2 linked regions of the Frondihabitans sp. PAMC 28766 genome follow. The main gene of each other region encodes a partner of the protein of the gene in region 2 in a complex. Links are inferred from orthologs where the notes say so. Each region holds a gene or a part of one and is shown on either strand. Other genes may lie near its edges.

What was found. The genes of interacting proteins can lie anywhere in the genome.
Region 1: the proteins of groES (region 2) and groL are in contact, whole or in part, in a cryo-EM structure (PDB 8P4O), measured with the Escherichia coli proteins. The link is inferred for Frondihabitans sp. PAMC 28766 from one-to-one orthologs.

The regions. Positions count from the first base shown.
Region 1 is NZ_CP014513.1:1,435,701-1,441,739, forward strand. Bases 1,431-4,343 are described here. They hold groL (chaperonin GroEL), read left to right. Parts: upstream 1,431-2,033; coding sequence 2,034-3,653; downstream 3,654-4,343. Other genes in these bases: AX769_RS07050 (LytR C-terminal domain-containing protein), read left to right, coding at 1,431-1,465; AX769_RS07055 (cold-shock protein), read left to right, coding at 1,640-1,843; AX769_RS07065 (cell wall metabolism sensor histidine kinase WalK), read right to left, coding at 3,984-4,343. Outside these bases: AX769_RS07040 (DUF2332 domain-containing protein), read left to right, coding at 1-475; AX769_RS07045 (DUF3263 domain-containing protein), read left to right, coding at 558-821; more of AX769_RS07050, read left to right, coding at 854-1,430; more of AX769_RS07065, read right to left, coding at 4,344-5,642; AX769_RS07070 (response regulator transcription factor), read right to left, coding at 5,690-6,039.
Region 2 is NZ_CP014513.1:1,274,259-1,278,423, forward strand. Bases 970-3,876 are described here. They hold groES (co-chaperone GroES), read left to right. Parts: upstream 970-2,228; coding sequence 2,229-2,525; downstream 2,526-3,876. Other genes in these bases: AX769_RS06285 (class I SAM-dependent methyltransferase), read right to left, coding at 970-1,994; AX769_RS06295 (hypothetical protein), read left to right, coding at 2,684-3,430; AX769_RS06300 (GNAT family N-acetyltransferase), read left to right, coding at 3,565-3,876. Outside these bases: AX769_RS06280 (DUF4190 domain-containing protein), read left to right, coding at 1-780; more of AX769_RS06285, read right to left, coding at 807-969; more of AX769_RS06300, read left to right, coding at 3,877-4,116. UniProt on the Escherichia coli protein: Together with the chaperonin GroEL, plays an essential role in assisting protein folding.

The sequences.
Region 1 (6,039 bases), 160 kb from region 2 along the record:
CATCCCTCCCGTCGCCTTTCGCGCGGGCCTCGACCTCGCGCCTCTCGATGTCCGCGACGAGGCCGCCATGCAATGGCTCGAGACGCTGCTGTGGCCGGGGCAGGTCGACCGTGTCGCCCTCCTCCGGGCCGCCGCCGACGTGGTCCGGCGAGAGCCGCCGACGCTGCTCATCGGCGACGCCGTGGACGCGCTGGGAGACCTCGTCGCGCTGGCTCCGGCCGGCACCGTGCCCGTCGTCGTCACGGTCGGCACGCTCGTCTACCTGCCGGGTGCTCGGCGCCAGGCATTCGTCGACACGGTCGCGGCGCTGGGCGTGCGGTGGATCTCGTACGAACGGACGGGGTTGCTGACGAGGGTGCACGCGACCCTCCCGCATCCTGAAATCGCCGACGGCTGGTTCGCGACGCTCGCCGTCGACGGTCGCGCCATCGCCGTCGGCGACGCGTACGGCCGACGATTGCACCTGCTGACGTAGCGCAGCCTCGTCGACGCCGGGCGTGCCTTCCCGGCGCTCACCCCTGCCCGCCCTAGGATTCCAAAGACTGCAGAGGCGGGCGATGAGAGACGACAGGGCGAACGAGCTGACGGAGCAGGATCGCAGGATCCTCGACTTCGAGCAGCGCGCACCCGTCGCGGTCTCCCGCAAGGAGGCAGCGATTCGCACGGAATTCGGCCTGACCGGGCCGAGATATCAGCAATTGCTCGGTTGGCTCATAGAAAAACCCGGTGCACTGGCGTACGCGCCCATGCTCGTCGGGAGGCTCCTGCGCCTTCGCGACACCCGAGCCGAGGCGCGCAGTGCCCGCAGCTTCGGGCGCTGACCCGAAGCCCACGACGGAAGACCACCACATCCATGGCCAAGTTCCCGCCCGACCGGTTCGACGGCGTCCCTGAATCGCCCCTGCGCGTCGGTGCGCACCGTTCGGGCGTCAAGCGGCACGGCGGCTGGATCGTCTTCGCCTGGGCGGCGCTGGCCTGCCTCGTCCTGGTCGGCATCGGCGTGGCCGTGCTCAAGATCACCGACAGCAACAACCAGTTCCACGACACCTCGACGACCGCGCCGAGCATCTCGGCGACGCCCGGCAGCTCGTCGGGCACCCCGTCGCCCGGCGCATCGACCTCGACGACGCCCACGGTCGCCCCGACGCCGACGCCCCTTCTCGACCCGTCCCAGATCAACTCGGCGGTGACCACCATCACGGTCCTGAACTCGACGAAGACGGCAGGCCTCGCGGCCAACGCCGGCGGCGCCCTGAAGAACGGCGGCTGGGTCGTCGGCAACGAGGGCAACGCGACGACCGAGGTGCCGACGTCCGTCGTCTACTACGACTCGTCGGCGGCCGACAACGAGTCGATCGCCCTCGGCATCGCCAAGACCCTCGGCATCTCGCAGGTGCAGCAGAGCACCGCCTTCCCGAGCTCGACGATCACCGTCGTGCTGGGCAGCGATTACGTCTCCAAGTAACGTCAAACCGCGCGTCAGGTTACGGCCGTGTTAAAAGCGGCTGATCCAGGCTCTCCGAGTCGATTTTTTACCGCCGAGGGAGGGATTTCGGGGTCGTTCTTCATTACTATCTGGAACCAGTCGTCGTCCGAGCACATGGGCTGGTGGCGAGCGTTCACAGCTAGGGAGTACGAAATGGCAAACGGAAGCGTCAAGTGGTTCAACGCCGAAAAGGGCTACGGTTTCATCACCGTCGAGGGGGGCGGGCAGGATGTCTTCGTTCACTACTCAGCCATCGACATGAGCGGCTACAAGGTCCTCGAGGAGGGCCAGGCAGTCGTCTTCGAAGTCGGCACCGGCAACAAGGGCCCGCAGGCCGAGGCTGTTTGCCTCGCCTGACTCGGCATCCTTCTGAAAGGGCGTCACCCCGCTGATGGGGTGGCGCCTTTTCCGTCGGTCCGGCTTCCTTCGCGCGGCGCTCCCGACGCACTTGCACTCACAGGGGGTGAGTGCCAGAATCAATTGGCACTCCTCTGTAGTGAGTGCCAAGGTTCATGCTTCATTACGTCCGGGAGGGACGAAAAACCACATGGCAAAGATCATTGCTTTTGACGAAGAGGCCCGACGCGGCCTCGAGCGCGGCCTGAACATTCTTGCCGACGCAGTGAAGGTCACGCTCGGCCCGCGCGGTCGCAACGTCGTCCTCGAAAAGAAGTGGGGCGCCCCCACGATCACCAACGACGGCGTGTCCATCGCCAAGGAGATCGAGCTGGACGACCCCTACGAGAAGATCGGCGCCGAGCTGGTCAAAGAGGTCGCCAAGAAGACCGACGACGTCGCCGGCGACGGCACCACCACCGCCACCGTCCTCGCGCAGGCTCTCGTTCGCGAGGGTCTCCGCAACGTGGCTGCCGGCGCCGACCCGATCAGCCTGAAGCGCGGCATCGAGAAGGCCGTCGCGGCCGTCTCCGCGCAGCTGCTCGAGAACGCCAAGGAGATCGAGACCAAGGACGAGATCGCCGCCACGGCTTCCATCTCGGCTGCGGACCCCACGATCGGCGCGCTCATCGCCGAGGCCATCGACAAGGTCGGCAAAGAGGGTGTCGTCACCGTCGAGGAGTCGAACACCTTCGGCACCGAGCTCGAGCTCACCGAGGGCATGCGCTTCGACAAGGGCTACCTGTCGCAGTACTTCGTCACCGACCCCGAGCGCCAGGAAGCCGTCTTCGAAGACGCCTACATCCTGATCGTCAACTCGAAGATCTCGAACATCAAAGACCTGCTGCCGATCGTCGACAAGGTCATCCAGTCGGGCAAGCAGCTGCTCATCATCGCCGAGGACGTCGACGGAGAGGCCCTGGCCACTCTCGTAGTCAACAAGATCCGCGGCATCTTCAAGTCGGTCGCCGTCAAGGCCCCCGGCTTCGGCGACCGTCGCAAGGCTCAGCTGCAGGACATCGCGATCCTGACCGGCGGCCAGGTCATCTCGGAGGAGGTCGGTCTCAAGCTCGAGAACGCCACCCTCGACCTCCTCGGCCGTGCCCGTAAGGTCATCATCACCAAGGACGAGACGACCATCGTCGAGGGCGCCGGCGAAGAGGACGTCATCGCCGGTCGCGTCAAGCAGATCCGTGCCGAGATCGAGAACACCGATTCCGACTACGACCGCGAGAAGCTCCAGGAGCGCCTCGCGAAGCTGGCCGGTGGCGTCGCCGTCATCAAGGCCGGCGCTGCGACCGAGGTCGAGCTCAAAGAGCGCAAGCACCGCATCGAGGACGCCGTTCGCAACGCGAAGGCCGCCGTCGAAGAGGGCATCGTCGCCGGTGGTGGCGTCGCCCTGATCCAGGCGGGCAAGCAGGTGCTCGACACCCTGAACCTCACGGGTGACGAGGCGACCGGTGCGAACATCGTCAAGGTCGCCATCGACGCTCCGCTCAAGCAGATCGCCTTCAACGCGGGCATGGAGCCCGGCGTCGTCGCCGACCGCGTGCGCAACCTGCCCGTCGGTCACGGCCTGAACGCCGCCACGGGCGAGTACGTCGACATGCTGGCCGCCGGCATCATCGACCCCGCCAAGGTGACGCGCTCCGCTCTGCAGAACGCCGCTTCGATCGCCGGCCTCTTCCTCACCACCGAGGTCGTCGTCGCCGACAAGCCCGAGAAGGTCTCGGCTCCGGCCGGCGACCCGACGGGTGGCATGGACTTCTAGTCCGGGCTGCTCTGCCGCTGCAACGCTCAGGCCGGTTCCCCTTCGGGGGAGCCGGCCTTTGCCGTTGCGCTCGCGGCGGCGGCCGCCGCGGCCGCTGGGCCTGAACCCTCGCGGACGGCGTGCGCGCCGCGCCTAGGCATTGCGCGGACGCCGTCCGCGAGGGTGTGTGCTGGGCGCGGGGGCCTGTGCCAGGGGAGTGATGGCGCTGGAAAGAGGAGTGGGCGCCTCCCGGAGCTGCACGTCGACGGGCTCGACCCTCGTCGCCGGACCACGCTACGGACCCAAGACCACCGCGGTGTCCGGGGGCGCGGGTCTGAGCCCCGCGTGGGGCTAGGCGGCGGCGGGGAGGAGCGGCAGCGAGACGCGGAAGGTGGCGCCGCCGCCAGGGGTGTCGAAGACGTCGACGTCGCCGTGGTGCGCCGCCACGATGCCCGACACGATGGCGAGGCCGAGCCCCGAGCCGCCGGTGTCGCGGGTGCGGGAGGTGTCGGCGCGCCAGAAGCGCTGGAAGATCTTCTCGCGGATCTGCGGAGGGATGCCCTCGCCGTGGTCGATCACGTCGATCGTCGCCATGCCGCGGCCCGGGTCGGCCTGCACGGCGAGCTCGATGGGCGCGTCGTAGTCGGTGAACCGCATCGCGTTGCCCATGAGGTTCGTGACGACCTGCCGGATCTTGTTCTCTTCGCCGAGCACGATCGGGCTGATGGCCCTCTCGGTCGCAGGATCGAGACGCGGAAGGTCTTCGGGTGGAGTGACCCCCGCGGCCGCGGCTCGGGCCCTGCGGGTGCGAAGCCGGGCGAGGGTGGCGCCGGCGAAGGCGATGGGGCCCGTGACGTTCGGTGACGCTGCGGCCGTGACGACTGCCCGTGGAACGACGTACTCTTCGGGGCGGTCGTCGCCCGGCTCGACGGGCTCGCGCACGATCACGCGGATCTCACGGTCGGTGTTCGACGCCATCGTGTCGAGCGCGGAGTCGCGGGCGATCGTGACCAGGTCGACGGGCCCGAGCTCGAGCGGCTTCGACTCGTCGAGGCGGGCGAGCTGCAACAGATCCTGCACCAGGCCGCCCATGCGGATGGCCTCTTTTTCGATGCGGTCCATCGCCTGGGCGACGTCTTCGGGCTTCTGCAGCGCGCCCATGCGGTAGAGCTCGGCGTAGCCGCGCAGCGAGACGAGGGGGGTGCGCAGCTCGTGGCTGGCGTCGCCGACGAAGCGCCGCATCTGGTCGATGGTTTTCGCACGATCGTCGAAGGCCGAGTCGATGCGCGAGAGCATGAGGTTGAGCGAGCCGTTGAGGCGGCCGACCTCGGTGTTGGGCGTGGTGGTGTCGAGGCGCTGGCTGAAGTCGCCGTCGGCGAAGCGGGCCGCGGTCTCTTCGACGTCTCGGAGGGGGGCGAACGTCGACGTCACCAGGAGGCGCGTGATGGCTGCGCCGAGCACGACGACCGAGAGACCGAACCCCAGGAAGATGTAGGTGAAACGGGCGATCGTGTTGTTGGTCTGGGCGAGGTTGGTACCGGTCACGACGCTGTTCACGCTCGTCGTGCCCGTGGTCGTGTCGGTCACGTCTCTTTCGGTGGCGAACAGCCGCCACTCCTGCGTGTGAGTCTTGTTGTAGGCGGTGAACGCCCCTTTGTGCTTCTTCACGTCGGCCGCCGTGAAGCCGGGCAGGTAAGGGTTCGAGCCCTTGTCGAGATCACGCTCGTTGTCGCAGACGAGTGTGCCGTCGGGGGCGATGATCGCCAGGTACGCCGACGACTCGTAGCCGAACTGGGCGATGCAGTAAGTGCCGGCCTTCTGCACCGTGCCCGTGCTGTTGGCCGCCGTCGACAGGTTCGTGTTGACCTGCGCATACAGATACGTGCTGAGCACCGTCATCGTGCCGAGGCCCGCCACGAGCAGCCCGAGGGTCACCAGAGCCACCGTGATGCCGGTGATCTTGGTGCGGATGGAGATCTCGTTCCACCACTGCGAGAGGCGACTGTGCATAGATCCGCCAGATTAGCGGCTGGAACTGAGAGGTGAGGCCGCGAGGGTCAGGCCTTGGCGGCCTTCAGCATGTAGCCGAAGCCGCGCTTGGTCTGAATGATCGGCTCGGCCGAGAACTGGTCGAGCTTGCGGCGGAGATACGAGATGTAACTCTCGACGATTCCGGCGTCGCCGTTGAAGTCGTACTCCCAGACGTGGTCGAGGATCTGAGCTTTCGAGAGCACGCGATTGGGGTTGAGCATCAGGTAGCGCAGCAGCTTGAACTCGGTGGGGCTGAGCTCGATCGCGGTGTCGCCGATGGTGACCTCGTGCGTGTCCTGGTCCATCGTGAGTTCGCCGGTGCGGATCACGGCGTCTTCGTCTTCGTTCATGGTGCGGCGGAGGATCGCCTTGATTC
Region 2 (4,165 bases):
GCCGCCGAGCAGGCCGCCGCGGAGCAGCCAGCCGGCGAGCAGCCCGCGGCCGAGCGGCCTGCCGCCGAGCGGCCTGCCGCCGAGCGGCCTGCCGCCGAGCGGCCTGCCGAGCAGCCCGTGGCCGAGCCGAGCGAGCCCGCGCAGCCCGCCTACGGCCAGGCGTGGTCGTCGTCGACACGGGAGGAACCCTCAGCCGCGAACCCGTCGCCGGCCGCACCCGCTGCCGACGACCTGCCGCAGTACGGCGAAAGGCAGGCGCCCGCCGCCGGCGCGCAGCAGCAGCCTCCGGCCTACGGCGCGCAGCAGCAGCCTCCGGCCTACGGCGCGCAGTCGTCGTCCGGCCAGCAGCCCGGCTACGGCCAGCAGCCCGGTTACGGCCAACAGCCTTACGGGCAGCAGCCCGGCTACACGCAGCCGTCGTACGGTCAGCAGCAGTACGGCGCCCAACAGCCGTCCTACGGCCAGCCGAACCCCTACGCGACACAGGGCTACAACTACGGCGCCCCGACCGGCACGACCTCGGGCCTCGCCGTCGCTTCGCTGATCCTCGGCATCGCGGGCTTCGTCGTCCCGTTCGTGCTGCCCAGCATCGCCGCCGTCATCCTCGGCTTCATGGCCCGCAGTCGCATTCGGCAGAATCCGCAGGGCGGCTCCGGTCTCGCCGTCGCCGGCATCATCCTCGGCTTCGTCGCGATCCTGATCGCGATCGTGTTCATCGTCTTCGTCGTGATCATCGGCGTGGCCGTCGCCAACAACCACAGTTTCGACTCTGGGCAGTAGCGGCGCCCAGACCCGCTCGCAGGCGCCTAGACGCGCTCGCAGAGCAGTGCTGTGTGCCGCCCGGCGACACGAGTCAAGATGAGGGTCGCCTCGTTCGACCCCGACAGCTGCAGGCGCTTACGGAAGGCCGCCGGGTCGACGTCGACACCGCGCTTCTTGATCTCGACGCGGCCGATCCCGCGCTTCTTGAGCTCCTGCCTCAGGCGCTTCTCGTCGAGCGGGAAGGTCTCGAGCACCCTGAAGCACTGCGCGAACGGCGTCGACTCCACGAGCGGCGAGGTCAGGTAGGCGATGTCGCGGCTGATCATCGTGGCGTCGAGCTGCCGCGCGAGGTCGCCGATGAGGCGTGCGCGGATGACCCCGCCGTCGGGCTCGTAGACGTACTCCTGCAGGTCGCCGACCTCGGCGTCCTCGGTGTCGCCCGCGGCGGTCAGCTCGGCGGCCCCGTGGGCGCCGAGCACGAGTGCGGCGCGCCGGATGCCCGGTCGGGCCAGCGGCCCGAACCACACGCCGACCTCGACCACCGAGCGGTCGACCGAGATCCATTGACATTCGGCGTCGCCCGGCAGCAGGTCGCGGTCGATGCCGGGGCCGAGCTTCACCCCGGTGGGCAGGCGCTCGGCGAGCCCGAACGCGATGTCGAGAGACGGCGACCAGCTCGCAGGATCCTGCAGCCGCGTCGTCGAGGAGTGCCCGCTCGTGCGCCGGGCCGGGTCGAGGAAGACGCCGTCGACGCCGGAGAGATCCGCGTCTTCGGCCGAGCCGAGTCGTACCTCTGCGGCCTCCCACGGGGCGAGGTTGTACGTGGCGACCGCGGCGGTGACCTCGTCGCGGTCGATGGCGACCACCCCGAGCTCGAGGGCGGCGAAGGCCATCGCGTCTCCGCCGATGCCACAGCCGAGGTCGGCGACGGTCTGGAGGCCGGCGCGGCGGAATCGCCCGGCGTGCGTCGAGGCGACGGGGAGGCGCGTGGCCTGCTCGAGGCCCGCCTCGGTGAAGAGCATGCGGTCGGCGAAGTCGCCGAACTTGGCGTGGCCCTTGGCGCGCAGGCGGGCCTGCGTCAACACTGCCGCCACGAGAGCGGGGGAGTGGCCCTGCTTGCGGAGGCCGCTGACCTGCGCGAGCACATCTGATCCTGCCTCGAAGGGCGGCAGGGAGTCGAGCAGCCGCAGGCCCTCGGGGGTGAGGAGTTCGCGGAGCTCGGAGGTTTCCATACTGCGAGCTTACGGACCGGGACATTTGGAGAATGCCTCCGGACGAGGCCATTGGACTTGGCACTCGGATTGACCGAGTGCCAGCGGAGCCCTAAGCTTCTTCTGGCACTCACCTACGTGAAGTGCTAACCACGGATCTCCCGGGCTCATGAGAAACGCATGAGTCCATGGAAATCCGTAGTCCACGGATTACAGTTCCGCTGTCGCAGCTCGTTGAGAAAGAAGAGGTCACCCGTGTCGGTCAACATCAAGCCGCTCGAAGATCGCATCGTCATCCGTCAGGTCGAGGCCGAGCAGACCACTGCCTCGGGCCTCGTGATCCCCGACACCGCCAAAGAGAAGCCCCAGGAGGGCGAAGTCGTCGCCGTAGGCCCCGGCCGCATCGACGACAACGGCAACCGCGTCCCCCTCGACGTCGCCACGGGCGACAAGGTCATCTACTCGAAGTACGGCGGAACCGAGGTGAAGTACGGCGGAGAAGACCTGCTCGTGCTCTCGGCTCGCGACGTTCTGGCGGTCATCGTCAAGTAGCACCGCTTCAGCCGAAGGGCCCCTCTCGTCACGAGAGGGGCCCTTCGTCGTGCCGATGGCGACCACGGGGCGGGTCAGCGCCAGAATCACCCGCGTGTCCTCTCTTTTGCCGACAGTCGATGCCGTGAGAACGCTGACCGCGTGCCACGATGGTGTCGATGTCATCGCTCCCCGACGCGAGGCCGACGCCACCCCCGCGTAGTCGCCTCACCGACGCGCTGTTCGCCGTGGGCCGACCGCTGCTCTACGTCTCGTTCGCGCTCTACCAGCTCGAGGTGCGCCGCAACCTCTACCCGCGCGACGCCCCGGTGCTGCGTGTCGCGGGCGTCGACCCGCTGCGCCTGCTCTTCGTGGGCGACGTCGCCGCCTCGGGGCACGGCGTCCTGAGCCACGGGCTGACGGTCGCCACGCGGACGGCCGAGCACATCGCGAGCGAGTCGAATCGGGGTGCCGTCTGGTCGATCGTCGCCGAGCCCGACCTCACGCTGCGGAAGCTCGCCTCGCGCCGCTCCTTCGACGCCGAGGGGGTCGAGGTCGCCTTCCTCCTGCTCGGCATCCCCGACGTCCTCCTCAGCACCAGGCCCGAGCGTTGGGCCGCCCATCTCGAGACCGTGACGCGCAGGATCCAGGCCGAGTCGGGTCTCCGCGCCTGTCGCGTCTTCATCTCGGGCATCCCCCCGCTGTCGGATTTCCGCCCCATCGGCATGGCCGTCCGCCGCGTCATCAACCAGCAGGTCGAGCGTCTCAACGCGGCCAGCGCCGAGGTCGCGGCGGTGACGCCTGGCCTCACGTTCGTGCCCTTCCCCACGTGGCGCATCGGCGACATGTACATCAAGCGGATGTTCTCGTGGAAGACGATGCACGATGCGTGGGCCGAGACGCTTGCGTCTTCGTTGCGGCGCTGACGCTTGCGTCTTCGTTGCGGCGCTGACGCTTGCGTCTTCGTTGCGGCGCTGACCCTCGCCTCCTCCGTCAAGCGCTGACGCCGGCCTCGTCGGTTGCGCGCTGAGGCCTCCGCCCGGCCCGGTATCGTCGGAGGGTGCCTTCCGAGATCCAGCTGCCGAGCGGCGCCGTGCTTCGGCCTCTCGCTCTCGGCGATGCCGCGGCGCTCGCGTCTGCGTACACGGTGAATCGTGACCATCTGGCCCCGTGGGATCCTGTGCGCTCCGAGGCGTTCTTCACCGCGGCCGTGCAGGGCGTCGAGATCGAGCGCCTGCTGCTCGACCAGGATGAGGGGCGAGCGGTTCCGTTCGTGCTGGTGGCGGCCGAATCGGGCGAGATCGTGGGCCGCGTCAATCTCTCGGGCATCGTCCGCGGTGTCTTCCACAGCGCCAATCTCGGCTACTGGGTCGACGCGCGCCTGGCCGGGCGCGGCGTCATGTCGGCCGCAGTGGAGGCTGTGGCCCACATCGCCCGCACCGAGACCCGGCTGCATCGCCTGCAGGCCGGCACGCTGCTCCACAACGCGGCCTCGCAGGCGGTGCTGCGGCACACCGGCTTCACCGAGATCGGCATCGCGCCCGATTACCTCTTCATCGCTGGTCGATGGCAGGATCACCGGCTGTTCCAGCGGATTCTGTACGCCGCGTGATCCTGCGGCCGTCGCATCCTGCCTCTACACCTCTGGAATAGAATCCGCC